DNA from 3 places in the Nonomuraea sp. CA-143628 genome. Region 3 is predicted to be linked to each of the others. Evidence: riboswitches for the same ligand, from Rfam matches in the RefSeq annotation. Region 3 holds a riboswitch; each other region holds the start of a gene.

Region 1 (4,247 bases), 110 kb from region 3:
TCCCGCCGCCCACGGTCCTGCCGGGCGGCAAGCCGGTGCCGCCCAAGAAGTAACGCGGTTCACTGCGGCTTTCGCGCCGTTTCGCTCCTGCTTCTCCCAGCGCGGCACTCCTCGGGTGACCGCGGGCGTCGGCCGCCCAAGGCCGGATGTGGACACGCTCGCGGGGTGTTCAGCCCCTCGTGGCGGAGTCAGACTGTCGCGCATGACAGATCGTCCGCCCGAGAGCACCGGCTCCACATCGTCGTCGGACAGCCGCGGGACGACCGGGGCGAAGTGCGCGCTCGCGGTCAAGGGCCTGATGGGGATAGAGGCCATCACCTGGGGCAGCGGGAGCTCCTGGCGTACCGGCACGGGAGTTCCGGATCACATCGCGGCGCCCATCCAGTTGATGTGCTTCGAACTCCTGCCCTATGCCCTGCTCAGGGCCGGGCACATCAGCGAGAAGACGTTCCTGCTGGGCATGCGGAACCGGTCCTCGACCAAGTACGACGGCGGGTCGGAGGCGTGGGCGGGCTTTCTGTGCGATCCGGTGTCGAAGGATCGCGTGCCGGTGGACGAGCTCGCGGGCCTGCGTACCGTGGCGGGCGACGTCATCGTCATGATCGGCGGCTCCGCCGACGCGTTCCACACCGTGACCGTCTCGGGCACCGCCTCGACCGGCCCCGCCAAGGAAGGGCCGATGATCTACTCCCTCGCCGACCGCAGCCCGACCAGCGATCCCACCGAAATGACCCTCGGTAAGATCATCGCTCAGTTCCTGCCTTATGAGACGGTCGCCGTACAGGTGCTCACCGTGAAGCCGAGCCTCCTGGAGTGAGTTCACGGCCACCAGTGGAAAGAGCTGTCGCGGCGCCAGGTGGGGGCGCCGATCTGTCACGGGCGGGCGCCTCTTTCGATTTTTTCGACGAGCGGCAGGGGCTCGTTCACAGCCATTGGCGGGTGGGCCAGGCTTCGAGGCGCCACGCGCTGTCCCAGAACATCCACTCGTATTCGGTCGCCCGGATGAACGCCTCCGCCATGGCTTCGCGGATGGCGGGGCCGGACTGGGCGGCCTGCCGGTCGGTGATGGCCCTCGCCTGTTCGGCGGAGACGGCGAAGGCGGGGTCGGAATAGGTGGCGATCCACGCGTGGTACGGATGGTCGCGCCGCCCCTCCGTACGCGCCAGCAGTGCCGTGCCGACGTCCTGGTAGACCCAGAAACACGGCAGCACGGCGGCGGCGAGCACGGGTAGCGGCGCGGTGAGCGCGGTGGCCTGAAGGTAGGACGCGTACGCCAGGCAGGTGGGCGAGGTGGGAATGGCCGCCATCTCCTCGGCGTCCAGGCCGAATTCGCCGAGATAACGGCCGTGCAGGGCCCGTTCGACCGTCAGCGCCGTATGGGCGGACTGAGCGAAGAACGCGGCGTCGGAGGAATCGTCCGCCCGCGCCGCCGCCGTCGCCAGCGTTTTCGCGTACGCCGTCAGATAACGGCTGTCCTGAACGAGATAGAAGGCGAAACGCTCCCGGTCGAGACCGCCGTCCCCGAGCGCGTTGTTGAACGGATGGTCGCGGATCGCGTCGAGCAGCTTGGCCGCGCGCATCCAGATTTCATCGCAGAACATACCCTCACTCACCAGAGTGCGTGGAAATGGTGGACGGGGCCGTCTCCCCCGGCCTGGAGAACGCCCGCGGCCCGCGGCGCGCCGTTCAGATATCCCTGGCCGTCCACCCTCGAGCCGGTGCCGACAACGGAGAGGATCTTGGAAACGGGAGCCACCCGGACGTCCCTTCGCTAGTGCGAACTAGATCAGGTTCTACGGGTGTGATCTCAGCCCGACCTGCCGGGCACCCCGCGTCGCAGATCAGGGTAACAGAGGTCATGGTCGCGGACGGCGGTCCACTATGGGCCCGCGAGGGGGCGGTCTTCATCCGGTCGCGTTCCCCAGCGAGGCGGAAGGCACGCATCCAGCCGAACTTGCCGGGGATTCTCGCGGTCGACCAACGACCCGAGCACCTTCATTCCGGCCGCGTGCCGAGCGGGAATCGCCGGCGCCTCGAAGAATTCGATGAATTCCGCGCGGCGGCCTTCCTTCACCCGATAGGGTCCGCACCTCGACCATTAAGGCCGTCCCTCTCCGCCACGACCGCCACGATCGGCGGCAAGTGGAAGCTCATCATCCTGGAGTGGCTCGCCGAATCGCCCGAACACTTCGCCGACCTGCGGCAGGTGGCTCCGCCAGGAAGTGCCGGCCGAACAACTCCGGGAGCCGGCCGCCGACGGTCTGGTCAATCGCGAGCCGGCGGGAAAGGCCCCGGTGCCGGTGGAGTATTCGCTGACGGAATACGGGCGTTCGGCGTTGCCGATCGTCGAGAGCATGCCGCTGTTCGGCCGCCGTCATATCGAACGCCGGGCGACGATCGACTGATTCCGCAGAGCGAACGATTGAGCCCGTTGCCGAACCCGGACCAGGTCTGAATTCCTCTCTTGGTGCCTTAGACTGGCTCGCCCGTAATGCGCGCCGTGCCCGGCGCAGGGTTTCATTTGAGAAGCCTGGCAGTGTTTCATTTGAGAAGTCAGGAAGTGCTACCTCGGGTATCGGCCATCGGGTAAGCCGGAAGCGCTTCGGCCTGTATCATCCGAGCGGGCTCTAAACGCCCCGCATCGCCTCTTCTCGGCATGCGCCGAATCACCAGGATCAACTCCCTGTGGCCGCACGGCTCACAGCAAGGAGGATTTTCATGCGCATTTTACGTACCGGCTATAAACTCGCCCCGGCAATGGCGGCGGCGTTCTTGGTTCTGACGCTGACCTCATGCGGCAGCGGCAGTGGCAGCGGCGAAACCGCCGCCACGGGAACCACCGCTGCCGAAGCCGCGGACACGAACCAGAAGGCGACGGAAAAAACAGCCGCCCCCGCCGGTGAAAGCGTCAAAACCGGCGTCATGGATCAGCTGCGCAAAACGCGGGAGATAAAGGAGCTGCCGTACAAGCCGGCGGCCGTGACGAAGTTCGTGTCGTGCATGGCCAACGTCCTGGTGAAGTACAGCAACAAGAAGGACCTGCAAGCCTTCGCCCATGGCTCGCTCGACCTGGAGAGCATCCGGCAGACCGACAAGGCCGCAGCCGACAAGGCGGGCTTCAAGTGCACGGAGGTCGTCAGCAAGGACGATCTCAAGCAATAGACGGCGAGCCCGCCGGATGCCGTACTCCAGCACCCGGCGTCCGATCCAGCAGGTCGATCGGCCGGGCACGCGCCTGGTCCATCGGCGGCGCGGCCAACCCGGACGATCCCTTGGCCAGGGGCTCGCGAACCACCAGGCTTTGCGGCCCCGGCAGCACGGCCATGGATCGTCCGCCCGCCTCGCGCCGCTCGCGCTCGCCCAACAGCATCCGTACGGCCTGGTCCAGGTCTCGCGTCGCCGGAGCGCGACGAACGGCAGGCTGACCCGCATGGAACGGACGCCGTACGCGACCTTCTCGCGGTCGGCCGGGCTGATGGGTGCGGTGTCGAGCAGGGCGCGCTGGGCCCCGGCGGGCAGACCGCACCCATCCCGATTTAGATCACCGCATGAGACGGGCCTAAGGTCGGATCTATGGAATTCCGTACCCTCGGTCGCAGCGGTCTCAAGGTCAGCGAGATCAGCTACGGCAACTGGCTCACCCATGGCTCCCAGGTCGAGGAGGACGCCGCCAAGCAGTGCGTGCAGGCGGCGCTCGACGAGGGCATCACGACGTTCGACACCGCCGATGTCTATGCCGGCACCAAGGCCGAGTCGGTGCTCGGCCGGGCCCTGAAGGGCGTACGCAGGGAATCGCTGGAGATCTTCACGAAGGTCTACTGGCCGACGGGCCCCGGGCCGAACGACCGCGGCCTGTCCCGCAAGCACATCACCGAGTCCATCCATGGCTCGCTGCGGCGCCTGCAGACCGACTACGTCGACCTGTACCAGGCGCACCGCTTCGACTTCGAGACGCCGCTGGAGGAGACGCTCAAGACCTTCGACGATCTCGTACGGCAGGGCAAGGTCCTCTACATCGGCGTCAGCGAGTGGACGGCCGACCAGATCGCCCAGGCGCTGAAGATCGCCGACGACATGGGCTTCGACCGGATCGTGTCCAGCCAGCCTCAGTACTCGATGCTCTGGCGCGTCATCGAGCCGGAGGTCGTACCGCTCAGCGAGCGTGAGGGCATCGGCCAGATCGTCTGGTCGCCCATCGCGCAGGGCGTACTGACCGGCAAGTACCTGCCCGGCCAGGCCCCGCCGGC
Region 2 (4,247 bases), 5.2 Mb from region 3:
GCATCGGCCGCCCGCGCGCACTGCGCGCGGTCGGCAACGCGCTCAACGCCAACCCCGTCTGCGTGGTCGTGCCGTGCCACCGGATCGTGCCGGGCGACGGCGAGCTCGGCGACTACGCGGGCGGCCAGGCCGCCAAGCGTCATCTCCTCAACATCGAAAAGCGCTCAAGGGCCTGAGGTACGTACTCAGCGACGCGTGATCGACGCGCGCCTGGTCGCCCAGCCGATCGCCAGCGTCACCAGAGCCGCCACCAGAGCCGCGCCCAGGGCCCCGTTCATCCACAGCTGCCTGGTGAACCCGATCGCCTCGCGTACGGCCGCCCAGAGGCCGTCCCACTGCGCGACCGTGGGCGTGGAGGTGGTCAGCCAGTAGGCCACGAAGCCGAGCGCCCAGGGCACCAGCATGGACCAGCGGGCGGGCGCGTCCTCGTCGGTGTTCCACCCCGAGGATCCGCCGAGCAGGAAGTAGTCGACCGCCAGCACCGCGAACATCGGCACGAACACCGCCCCGATCACTCCCAGGAACGCCCCGTAGGAGTTCACGTCGACCACCAGCGCGATGGCGGTGGTCAGCACGCCGATGGCGATCGAGAAGACCCGCCGGTCGACGCGCGGCATGAGGTTCTGCAGGGACATGGTCGTGGAGTAGACGTTCGCGAACGACTGGTCGGCCTCCCGCAACACCAGGATCGCGAAGAACAGCGCGCCCAGCGGCACCGCGACGAACGCCCCGAACACGGCCGTGCCGTCGGCGGCCACCGCGGCGGACCCGGCGATGGCCACCGCGTAGACGCCCAGCCCCAGGCAGGCGACCTGCGCCAGCGTGTAGCCGCCGACCACGCCCGCGAAGGCCGCCCGGCTCGACCTGGAGTGCCGGGCGAAGTCGGCGGCGATCGGCACCCACGAGACCGACAGCGCGATGACGTAGTCGACCGCGGGCGCGAACGCCGTCCACGACCCGCCGCCCTGCGCCGGAGCCTTGGACAGGAACGCCACCGCGAACCAGACCAGCGAGATGATCACTCCGATGGTGACGTAGCGCCGAAGCAGCCGGACCGACCCGAGCGGCCAGATGGTCAGCGACGTGGTCAGCGCCCCCGCCACCACCACCCACACCTGGTACGGCACCACGGCGCCGAAGATGGCCATCGCGCCCTTGGCGATCACCCACAGCTCGAAGGCGCCCCACCCGATCATCTGGACGATGTTGAGCACGGTCGGGATGTAGGACAGCCGCGCCCCGAACAACCCGCGCAGCAGCACCATCGCCGGCCGCCCGGTCTGCGTGCCCGGGATGGCCGACAGCCCCACCATGGCCGTGCCGACCAGGCTGCCGACGAGCGCGGCGAGCAGGGCGGCGGTCAGGCTGAGCGGGCTGCCGCCGAGCGGGTCGAGCAGGAACAGCGCGCCGCTGAACCCCAGCAGGCTGACGGCCAGGTTCGCCCACAGGGCCCCCTGGTCGAGCAGCCCGAGCGTCTTGGGGGGCGTCCCTTCGAGGGTCAGCGGGACTTCGTCGACGACATGCGTCATCTCACACTCCCTACGCCGGCATTACCCGGACAGGTTCATGCGGTCGGCGACAGGTCAGTCGCCCTCTCAGCCCGGTGCACCCCGAGCTCCCGCGGTTTGTGTAGTTGTCGAGCGGATTATGCCATCCGTCAGGCGACGAACGGCGGGCGCCCCGTCTCGCTGACCATCGGGCGGCGCGCGCCCGCCCACGACTGCATGCCGCCGTCGACGTTGACCGCCTCGCGCCCGAGCTGGTTGAGCCAGGCCGCGACCTGGAACGACCGGCCGCCGACCCGGCAGACCACGTAGACGGTCCGGTCGCCCGGCACCTCCTCGACCCGCCCCTGGATCTGCGTCATCGGGATGTGCACCGCCTCGGGGGCGTGCCCGGCCATCCATTCGTCCTGTTCACGCACGTCGAGCAGGTAGGCGTCGGCGGGAACGTCGCCGGCCGAGATCTCTGGAACCGTCATGCCTCCATCATCTCGCGTCGCTGGTCGTAGGCGGCACGGGCCGTGGCGATCTCCTGCCGGTGCTCCTCGGTCCAGGTGACCAGGCTCTTGATCGTCTGGTGCAGCGTCCGGCCGAGCGGCGTGAGCGCGTAGTCGACCCGTGGCGGCACGACGGGGTGGACCGTACGGCTGACCAGGCCGTCGCGCTCCAGGTGGCGCAGGGTCACGCTGAGCATCCGCTGGCTGACCCCGTCGATCTCGCGGCGCAGCTGGGTGAAGCGCAGGCTCTGGCAGTCGAGCAGCGCGATGACCAGCAGCGACCACTTGTCGGCGACGCGGTCGAGTATCTGCCGGACCTCGCAGTCCTCCCTGGTGTCCCACTGCCACACGTCGTAGTCGTCGTCCACGGTGCTCTCGCAGTAACCGGGTGACTTAGAAGTGCCGTCTTCCATGACATTTCATACTGCCGGATGATTTGGACGGTTACCAGAGATAACCGAATGCCGATAAGTAACCGGGAGTCGACCATGTCCAAACGCGCTTGGGGCATGTTGATCGTGCTGTGCGGGGCCATCTTCATCGAGGGCACCGACGTGGCCATGCTGAACGTGGCCCTGCCGTCGATCAGGGCCGATCTGGGGCTGTCCACGGGCATGCTGAGCGGGGTGGTGAGCGCCTACGTCCTGGGCTGTGGCGGTTTCATCCTGCTCGGCGGCCGGGCGGCCGACCTGCTGGGCAGGCGCAGGATGTTCCTGCTCTGGCTCGGCGTGTTCGTGGTGTTCTCCGGGCTGGGCGGGTTCGCGACCGAGGGGTGGGTGCTGCTGGTCGCCAGGTTCCTCACCGGGGTCGCGGCCGCCTTCATGATGCCCGCCGGGCTGTCGCTGATCACCACGAGCTTCCCCGAGGGCAGGCAGCGCAACCGCGCGCTGCTGGTGTACGCGGGGACGGGGGCCGCCGGGTTCGCGCTCGGGCTGGTGATCGGTGGTCTGCTGAGCTCGATCGGCTGGCGCTGGGTCTTCTTCGCGCCCGTCCTCTTCTCGCTGGCGATCCTGATCGCCGCCGTCCCACTGCTGAAGGAGCAGCCGACGCCCCGGCCCACCGGCGGCGTCGACCTGGCCGGAGCCGCGACCATCACCGGCGCGATGACCCTGCTGGTCTACGGCCTGGTACGACTGGAGCACCCCGCCGACGGCCCGGCCTGGACCATCGGCGCATTCGCGGGCGGAGCGGCGCTGCTGGCGGCCTTCGTGGCGATCGAGCGGCGGTCGGCCACCCCGCTCGTCCGCCTGGGCATCCTGCGCTCCGCGCCACTGGTGCGCGCCAACCTGACGGCGCTGCTGCTCACCGCGTCGTTCTTCGGCTTCCAGTTCCTGGTCACGCTGTACCTGCAGGAGTTGCGCGGCTGGTCCACCGTCCAGACCGGCCTGGCCCTGCTCGCCGCCGCCGCCGACGTGGTGCTCGCGCCCACGCTGACCCCCTGGCTGGTCCAGAGGTACGGCAACGCCCGGGTGATCTTCGGCGGCCTGCTGTCCGGGCTCGCGGCCTACGGCCTGTTCGTGGGGGTCGGGATGGACTGGTCGTACGCGGCCATGCTGCCGTCGATGCTGCTGATCGGCCTGATGTTCGCCTTCGTGTACGGCCCGCTCACGATCGTCGCCACGGAGGGCATCGCGGAGGACGAGCAGGGCTTGGCCGGTGGACTGCTGAACTCGGCCTTCCAGTTCGGCGCGGCGCTCGGGCTGTCCATGGTGACGGCGGTCAGCGTGGCGGCACTGGGCGACGCGACCTCCGCCGAGGCCGGGCTGGCGGCCATCAGGACGGCGCTGCTGGTGCCGCTGACCGCCACGGCCGTCGCCGCCCTCATCATGGCCACCGGCCTACGCCGACGCCCGCCCACCCCCGCACACGAGTCCGGAGAGCCCGAGAAGCCCGTCATAGTCAGAGCGTGACCCGCAGCACGGAGGTGTTACTTCAGTAGGCGGGACAGGCGGCGGTCGGCGAGCGGCTTACCGCCTGTCTGGCAGGTGGGGCAGTACTGCAGCGAGGAATCCGCGAAGGACACCTCGCGAATGGTGTCACCGCACACATCGCATGGCTGACCGGCGCGGTTGTGGACACGAAGGCCGGACTTCTTCTCCGCCTTGAGGTCCTTGGCGGCCAGGCCGTGCGCCCGCTCGACCGCCTCGCGCAGCGTGGTGACGATGGCCTCGTGCAGGTCGGCGATCTGGGCGTCGGTGAGGGTCGAGGCGATCTTGAACGGGGACATCTTGGCCGCGTGCAGCACCTC
Region 3 (4,247 bases):
CGGTCGTTGACCGCCAGCAGCCGGCCGTGCCGGTCGCAGGCGTCGCGGAAGACCTCGAGGAGCGCGAGCTCTTCGCGCGCCTCCAGCCCCTTCTCCCGCAACTGGACGATGTCCACGCCCGCGGCCAGCACCGCGTCGAGGAAGTCGGCCAGGTCACCGCGTTCGCGACGGCCGTCCGTGCAGAGGTAGAGGCGGGCGTCAGAAAGCGAGGGCTTGGGCACGCCGCTTGACCTCGGTATGGCGACCGGCCCTGATGGCGTCGACGGGCGAGCCGGGCAGGGAGTCGTCGGGAGTGAAGAGCCAGCGGAGCGACTCGATGTCGTCGTAACCGGAGTCGCGCAGCACGGAGAGTGTGCCGGGCAGACCCTTCATCACGTCCTTTCCGTCAAGGAACACCGCGGGCACTTGTGGCCCACCACCACCCCGGCGCACACCGAGCAGTTTGCGGTCCTTGAGGAGTTGCTTGGCCCGCCCTATCGAAAGGTCTAGGCGCGCGGCCACTTCGGGGAGAGTGAGCCACTCGGCGACGAGCTGGTCGGTCTCCCGGTCGATCTGCGCAACAGAAAGCGTCACGAAACCACAACTACCACATGGCGTGCTTGCTCAAACAACACAGTCCCGTAGGGAGAGGTCGGGATCTACCAGGCGTTCGGCGTCCACGCGGTGTCCGGCTTCGATGATTCTGCGGCCCTGCACGAGGTCTCGGGGCCGATCCACGGCGAGTACGGCGGCCAGGGTGTCGTCCGAGGTGAGCCAGCAGGCCGACCATTTTCCGCCGAGTTCGCCCCGGTAGAGGAGGCGGTCTCCGGCCGGGTGGTGGCCCGCGTACTGGACCATGTGGCCGAACTGCTCGGACCAGAAATAAGGCACCGGGTCATAGGCGGCCTCCACGCCCAGCAGCGTGGCGGCGGCCACCTCGGGTGAGTTGAGCGCGGCGTCCCAGTGCTCGACCCTCAGCCTGGTCTCGAACCGGCGCGACCACCAGGCGGCGCAGTCGCCCACGGCCACGACGTTCGGCAGGGAGGTGGCGAGGTGTTCGTCGGTGACGACGCCGTTGTCCAGGTCGATGCCGGAGCCCGCGAGCCAGCCGACGGTCGGGCGCACGCCGACGCCGGTGACGACCACGTGCGCCTCGATGAGGCTTCCGTCCGCGAGCGTGACGCCGCCGTCGTCCACGGAGCCGACCAGGGTGTTCAGCCGCAGGTCGATGCCCTCGTACCAGCCCTGGGTGCGGGCGCCGATCTCGGGGCCGACCGCCTGGGCGAGCGGGGTGGGGCCCGCCTCGATCACGGTCACCTCGCAGCCGGCCCGGCGGGCGGCGGTGGCCACCTCGGCGCCGATCCAGCCGGCGCCGATGATCACCACGTGGGCGCCCTTGACGAGCCGGGCGCGCAGCTCCAGCGCGTCGTCGAGGGTACGCAGCACGTGCTGACGGCCGTCACCGGGCAGCGTGATCGGCTCGGCTCCGGTGGCGATCACCAGGCCGTCGTAGCCGAGCTCGCCCTCGGTGGTCTCGACGACGCCGGGACGCAGCGCCTTGGCCGAGACGCCCGGCCAGAAGTCCACCTCCAGCACGGCGAGGTCGGCGTCGACGAAGCTGGAGTCACTGCTGCCGGACAGGACCGCCTTCGACAAGGGTGGCCGGTCGTACGGCCGGTGCCGCTCTTGCCCGATCAGCGTGATCCTGCCGTCGAACCCTTTCGCGCGCAGCGCCTCGACACTCCGTACACCGGCCAGACCGGCGCCTGCCACCACCACATGATTCACGTTCAAGACCATAACGGGGCCTGTGCCGGGACGTCGCGCCGAGGCCGTAGGGTGGAGGCGTAAGACGCGCGGGAGTCCGGCCGTTTACCGGGCTGAGAGGAAGGCTGCACCGGGCCTTCGACCGCAAGACACCTGATCCGGATCATGCCGGCGAAGGGAGCGGACGTGGACATCGTCGTAGGCGGCGGGATCATCGGGCTGTCCATCGCCTGGCGCCTGTCCCGCTCGGGGCGGCCGGTCACCGTGGTCGACCCGGCACCGGCCTCTGGGGCCTCGCACGCGGCGGCGGGCATGCTGGCGCCGGTGAGCGAGGTCACCTACACGGAGGAGCCGCTGCTCCGGCTGGGCCTCGCCGCACTGCGCCGCTGGCCGTCCTTCGCCACCGAACTCGCCACCGACGCCGGCCTCGTTGCCGGTACGGAACCCGCCGCCAACCTCCCTCAGCTCGATGCCGGTACGGGACCCGCCGCCAACCTCCCTCAGCTCGATGCCGGTACGGGATTCGCCGCCTCCGACGTCGGCCTCCATGCTGCTACGGGACCCGCCGCGACCCGCCTCGACGAGATCGGAGCGTCTGAGCTTGACGGGGCCGGACCGTCTGAAGCGGCCGTTAGCGGGCTCAGCGAGGCCGCGCGGGCCGGGCTGGACTTCCGGGCCGACGGGACGCTGGCCGTGGCGTTCGGGGCCGACGATCTGGCGGCCCTCGGTGAGCTGGCCGCGTTCATGGAGAAGCTGGGGCTGCCGGTCGAGCGGCTCACCGGGCGCGAGTGCCGTCGGCTGGAGCCCATGCTGGCGCCCTCCGTACGCGGTGGGCTACTGGCCCGTGGCGACGCCTGGGTGGATCCGCGCCGCGTCACCACCGCCCTCCTGGCCGCGCTCGACCGCCTGGGCGTCCCAATCGTCCGGGCTCGCGTCAGCGAACTGCTCCAGGACGGCGACAAGGTGGTGGGCGTACGCCTCGCACCCCCGGACCGGCCGACCACCCCGAACCGGAGGCCCGCCCCGGACTGGACGGCAGCGCCGGACCGGAGACCCACCCTGAACCAAACACCCGCCCCGAACCAGGCGGCCACCCCGAACCAGACGGCCACCCAAGACGGAACGGCCACCCTGAACCAGACGGCCACCCAAGACAAGGGCCTCCCGCAGGCAGACTTCCCCGACGAGATCCGGGGCGAGCGGGTCGTGCTGGCGGCCGGGGCGTGGAGCGCCGGGCTGGTCGATGTCCCGGTACGCCCGGTCAAGGGGCAGATCATGCGGCTGCGCTCCCCCCAGTCCCTGCTCGGCAGGTGCGTACGCGGGACGGTCCACGGCACATCCGTCTACCTGGTGCCGAGGGGTGACGGTGAGCTGGTGGTCGGGGCGACCCAGGAGGAGCTGGGGTTCGACACGAGGGTGACGGCGGGCGGACTGTACGAGCTGCTGCGGGACGCCCACGAGCTGGTGCCCGGCGTCACCGAGCTGGAGATCGCCGATGTGGTGGCGGGGCTGCGTCCGGGCACACCGGACAACGTCCCACTCATCGGGCCCAGCGGGACACCAGGGCTGGTGCTGGCCACTGGGCATCACCGGGGCGGGGTGCTGCTGGCCCCGCTCACGGCGGCCATTCTGCTGGGTGAGGAGAGCGAGCTCGCGGAGCTGTGCTCGCCGCTGAGGTATCGGGATATTTCATGAATGTGACCATCAATGGGGCCCCACACGAGGTGCCCGACGGCACCACCGTGGCGCAGGCCGTACTCACGCTCACCACGGCGACGACCGGCGTGGCCGTGGCCGTGAACGACGAGGTGGTGACGCGGAGCGCCTGGGAGACGACGGCGCTCGGCGACAGTGACCGGATGGAAGTGCTGACGGCGGTGCAAGGTGGATGATCTCCTCATAGCCGGGGAGAAGTTCTCCTCCCGGCTCATCATGGGCACCGGCGGCGCGCCGTCGCTGGAGGTGCTCGACCAGGCGCTGGTCGCGTCCGGCACCGAGCTGACGACCGTCGCCATGCGGCGGCTCGACCCCGGCGCGCCGGGCTCGGTGCTCGACGTACTGCGCGAACGCGGCATCAAGGTCCTGCCCAACACCGCCGGTTGCTTCACGGCGGGCGACGCCGTGCTGACCGCCCGGCTGGCCAGGGAGGCGCTCGGTACGAACTGGGTCAAGCTCGAGGTCATCGCCGACGAGCGGACGCTGCTGCCGGACCCGATCGAGACGTTCGACGCGGCCGAACGGCTGGTGGCCGACGGGTTCGTGGTGCTGCCGTACATCGGGGACGACCCGGCGCTGGCGCGTCGCCTGGAGCTGGCCGGATGTGCCGCGGTGATGCCGCTCGGCGCGCCGATCGGCTCGGGCCTCGGCATCCGCAACCCGCACAACATCGAGCTCATCGTGGAGGCGGCCTCGGTGCCGGTGATCCTCGACGCGGGCATCGGTACGGCCAGCGACGCCGCTCTGGCGATGGAGCTGGGCTGCGACGCCGTACTCCTGGCCAC

Evidence for each region. Region 3 has a riboswitch for thiamine pyrophosphate ahead of ACQP2T_RS39730 (FAD-dependent oxidoreductase). Riboswitches for the same ligand answer to the same signal wherever they lie in the genome.
Region 1: another riboswitch for thiamine pyrophosphate. It lies ahead of ACQP2T_RS40255 (TenA family protein); the one in region 3 lies ahead of ACQP2T_RS39730 (FAD-dependent oxidoreductase).
Region 2: another riboswitch for thiamine pyrophosphate. It lies ahead of ACQP2T_RS00765 (purine-cytosine permease family protein); the one in region 3 lies ahead of ACQP2T_RS39730 (FAD-dependent oxidoreductase).

Annotation. Positions count from the first base shown of each region.
Region 1 covers NZ_CP192072.1:8,844,990-8,849,236, forward strand. Annotated here, with positions in the region: gene ACQP2T_RS40245 (DUF3043 domain-containing protein) at 1-53, shown strand, start outside; gene ACQP2T_RS40250 (hypothetical protein) at 203-817, shown strand; gene ACQP2T_RS40255 (TenA family protein) at 924-1,601, opposite strand; TPP riboswitch at 1,747-1,842, opposite strand; gene ACQP2T_RS40260 (winged helix-turn-helix transcriptional regulator) at 2,223-2,405, shown strand; gene ACQP2T_RS40265 (hypothetical protein) at 2,719-3,162, shown strand; gene ACQP2T_RS40270 (hypothetical protein) at 3,152-3,370, opposite strand; gene ACQP2T_RS40275 (aldo/keto reductase family protein) at 3,574-4,247, shown strand, end outside.
Region 2 covers NZ_CP192072.1:146,602-150,848, reverse strand. Annotated here, with positions in the region: gene ACQP2T_RS00770 (methylated-DNA--[protein]-cysteine S-methyltransferase) at 1-176, shown strand, start outside; gene ACQP2T_RS00765 (purine-cytosine permease family protein) at 186-1,529, opposite strand; TPP riboswitch at 1,520-1,632, opposite strand; gene ACQP2T_RS00760 (rhodanese-like domain-containing protein) at 1,658-1,981, opposite strand; gene ACQP2T_RS00755 (winged helix-turn-helix transcriptional regulator) at 1,978-2,412, opposite strand; gene ACQP2T_RS00750 (MFS transporter) at 2,488-3,909, shown strand; gene ACQP2T_RS00745 (Fpg/Nei family DNA glycosylase) at 3,927-4,247, opposite strand, start outside.
Region 3 covers NZ_CP192072.1:8,735,233-8,739,479, forward strand. Annotated here, with positions in the region: gene thiE (thiamine phosphate synthase) at 1-221, opposite strand, end outside; gene ACQP2T_RS39720 (Rv2175c family DNA-binding protein) at 199-573, opposite strand; gene ACQP2T_RS39725 (NAD(P)/FAD-dependent oxidoreductase) at 604-1,767, opposite strand; TPP riboswitch at 1,826-1,943, shown strand; gene ACQP2T_RS39730 (FAD-dependent oxidoreductase) at 1,933-3,441, shown strand; gene thiS (sulfur carrier protein ThiS) at 3,438-3,638, shown strand; gene ACQP2T_RS39740 (thiazole synthase) at 3,679-4,247, shown strand, end outside.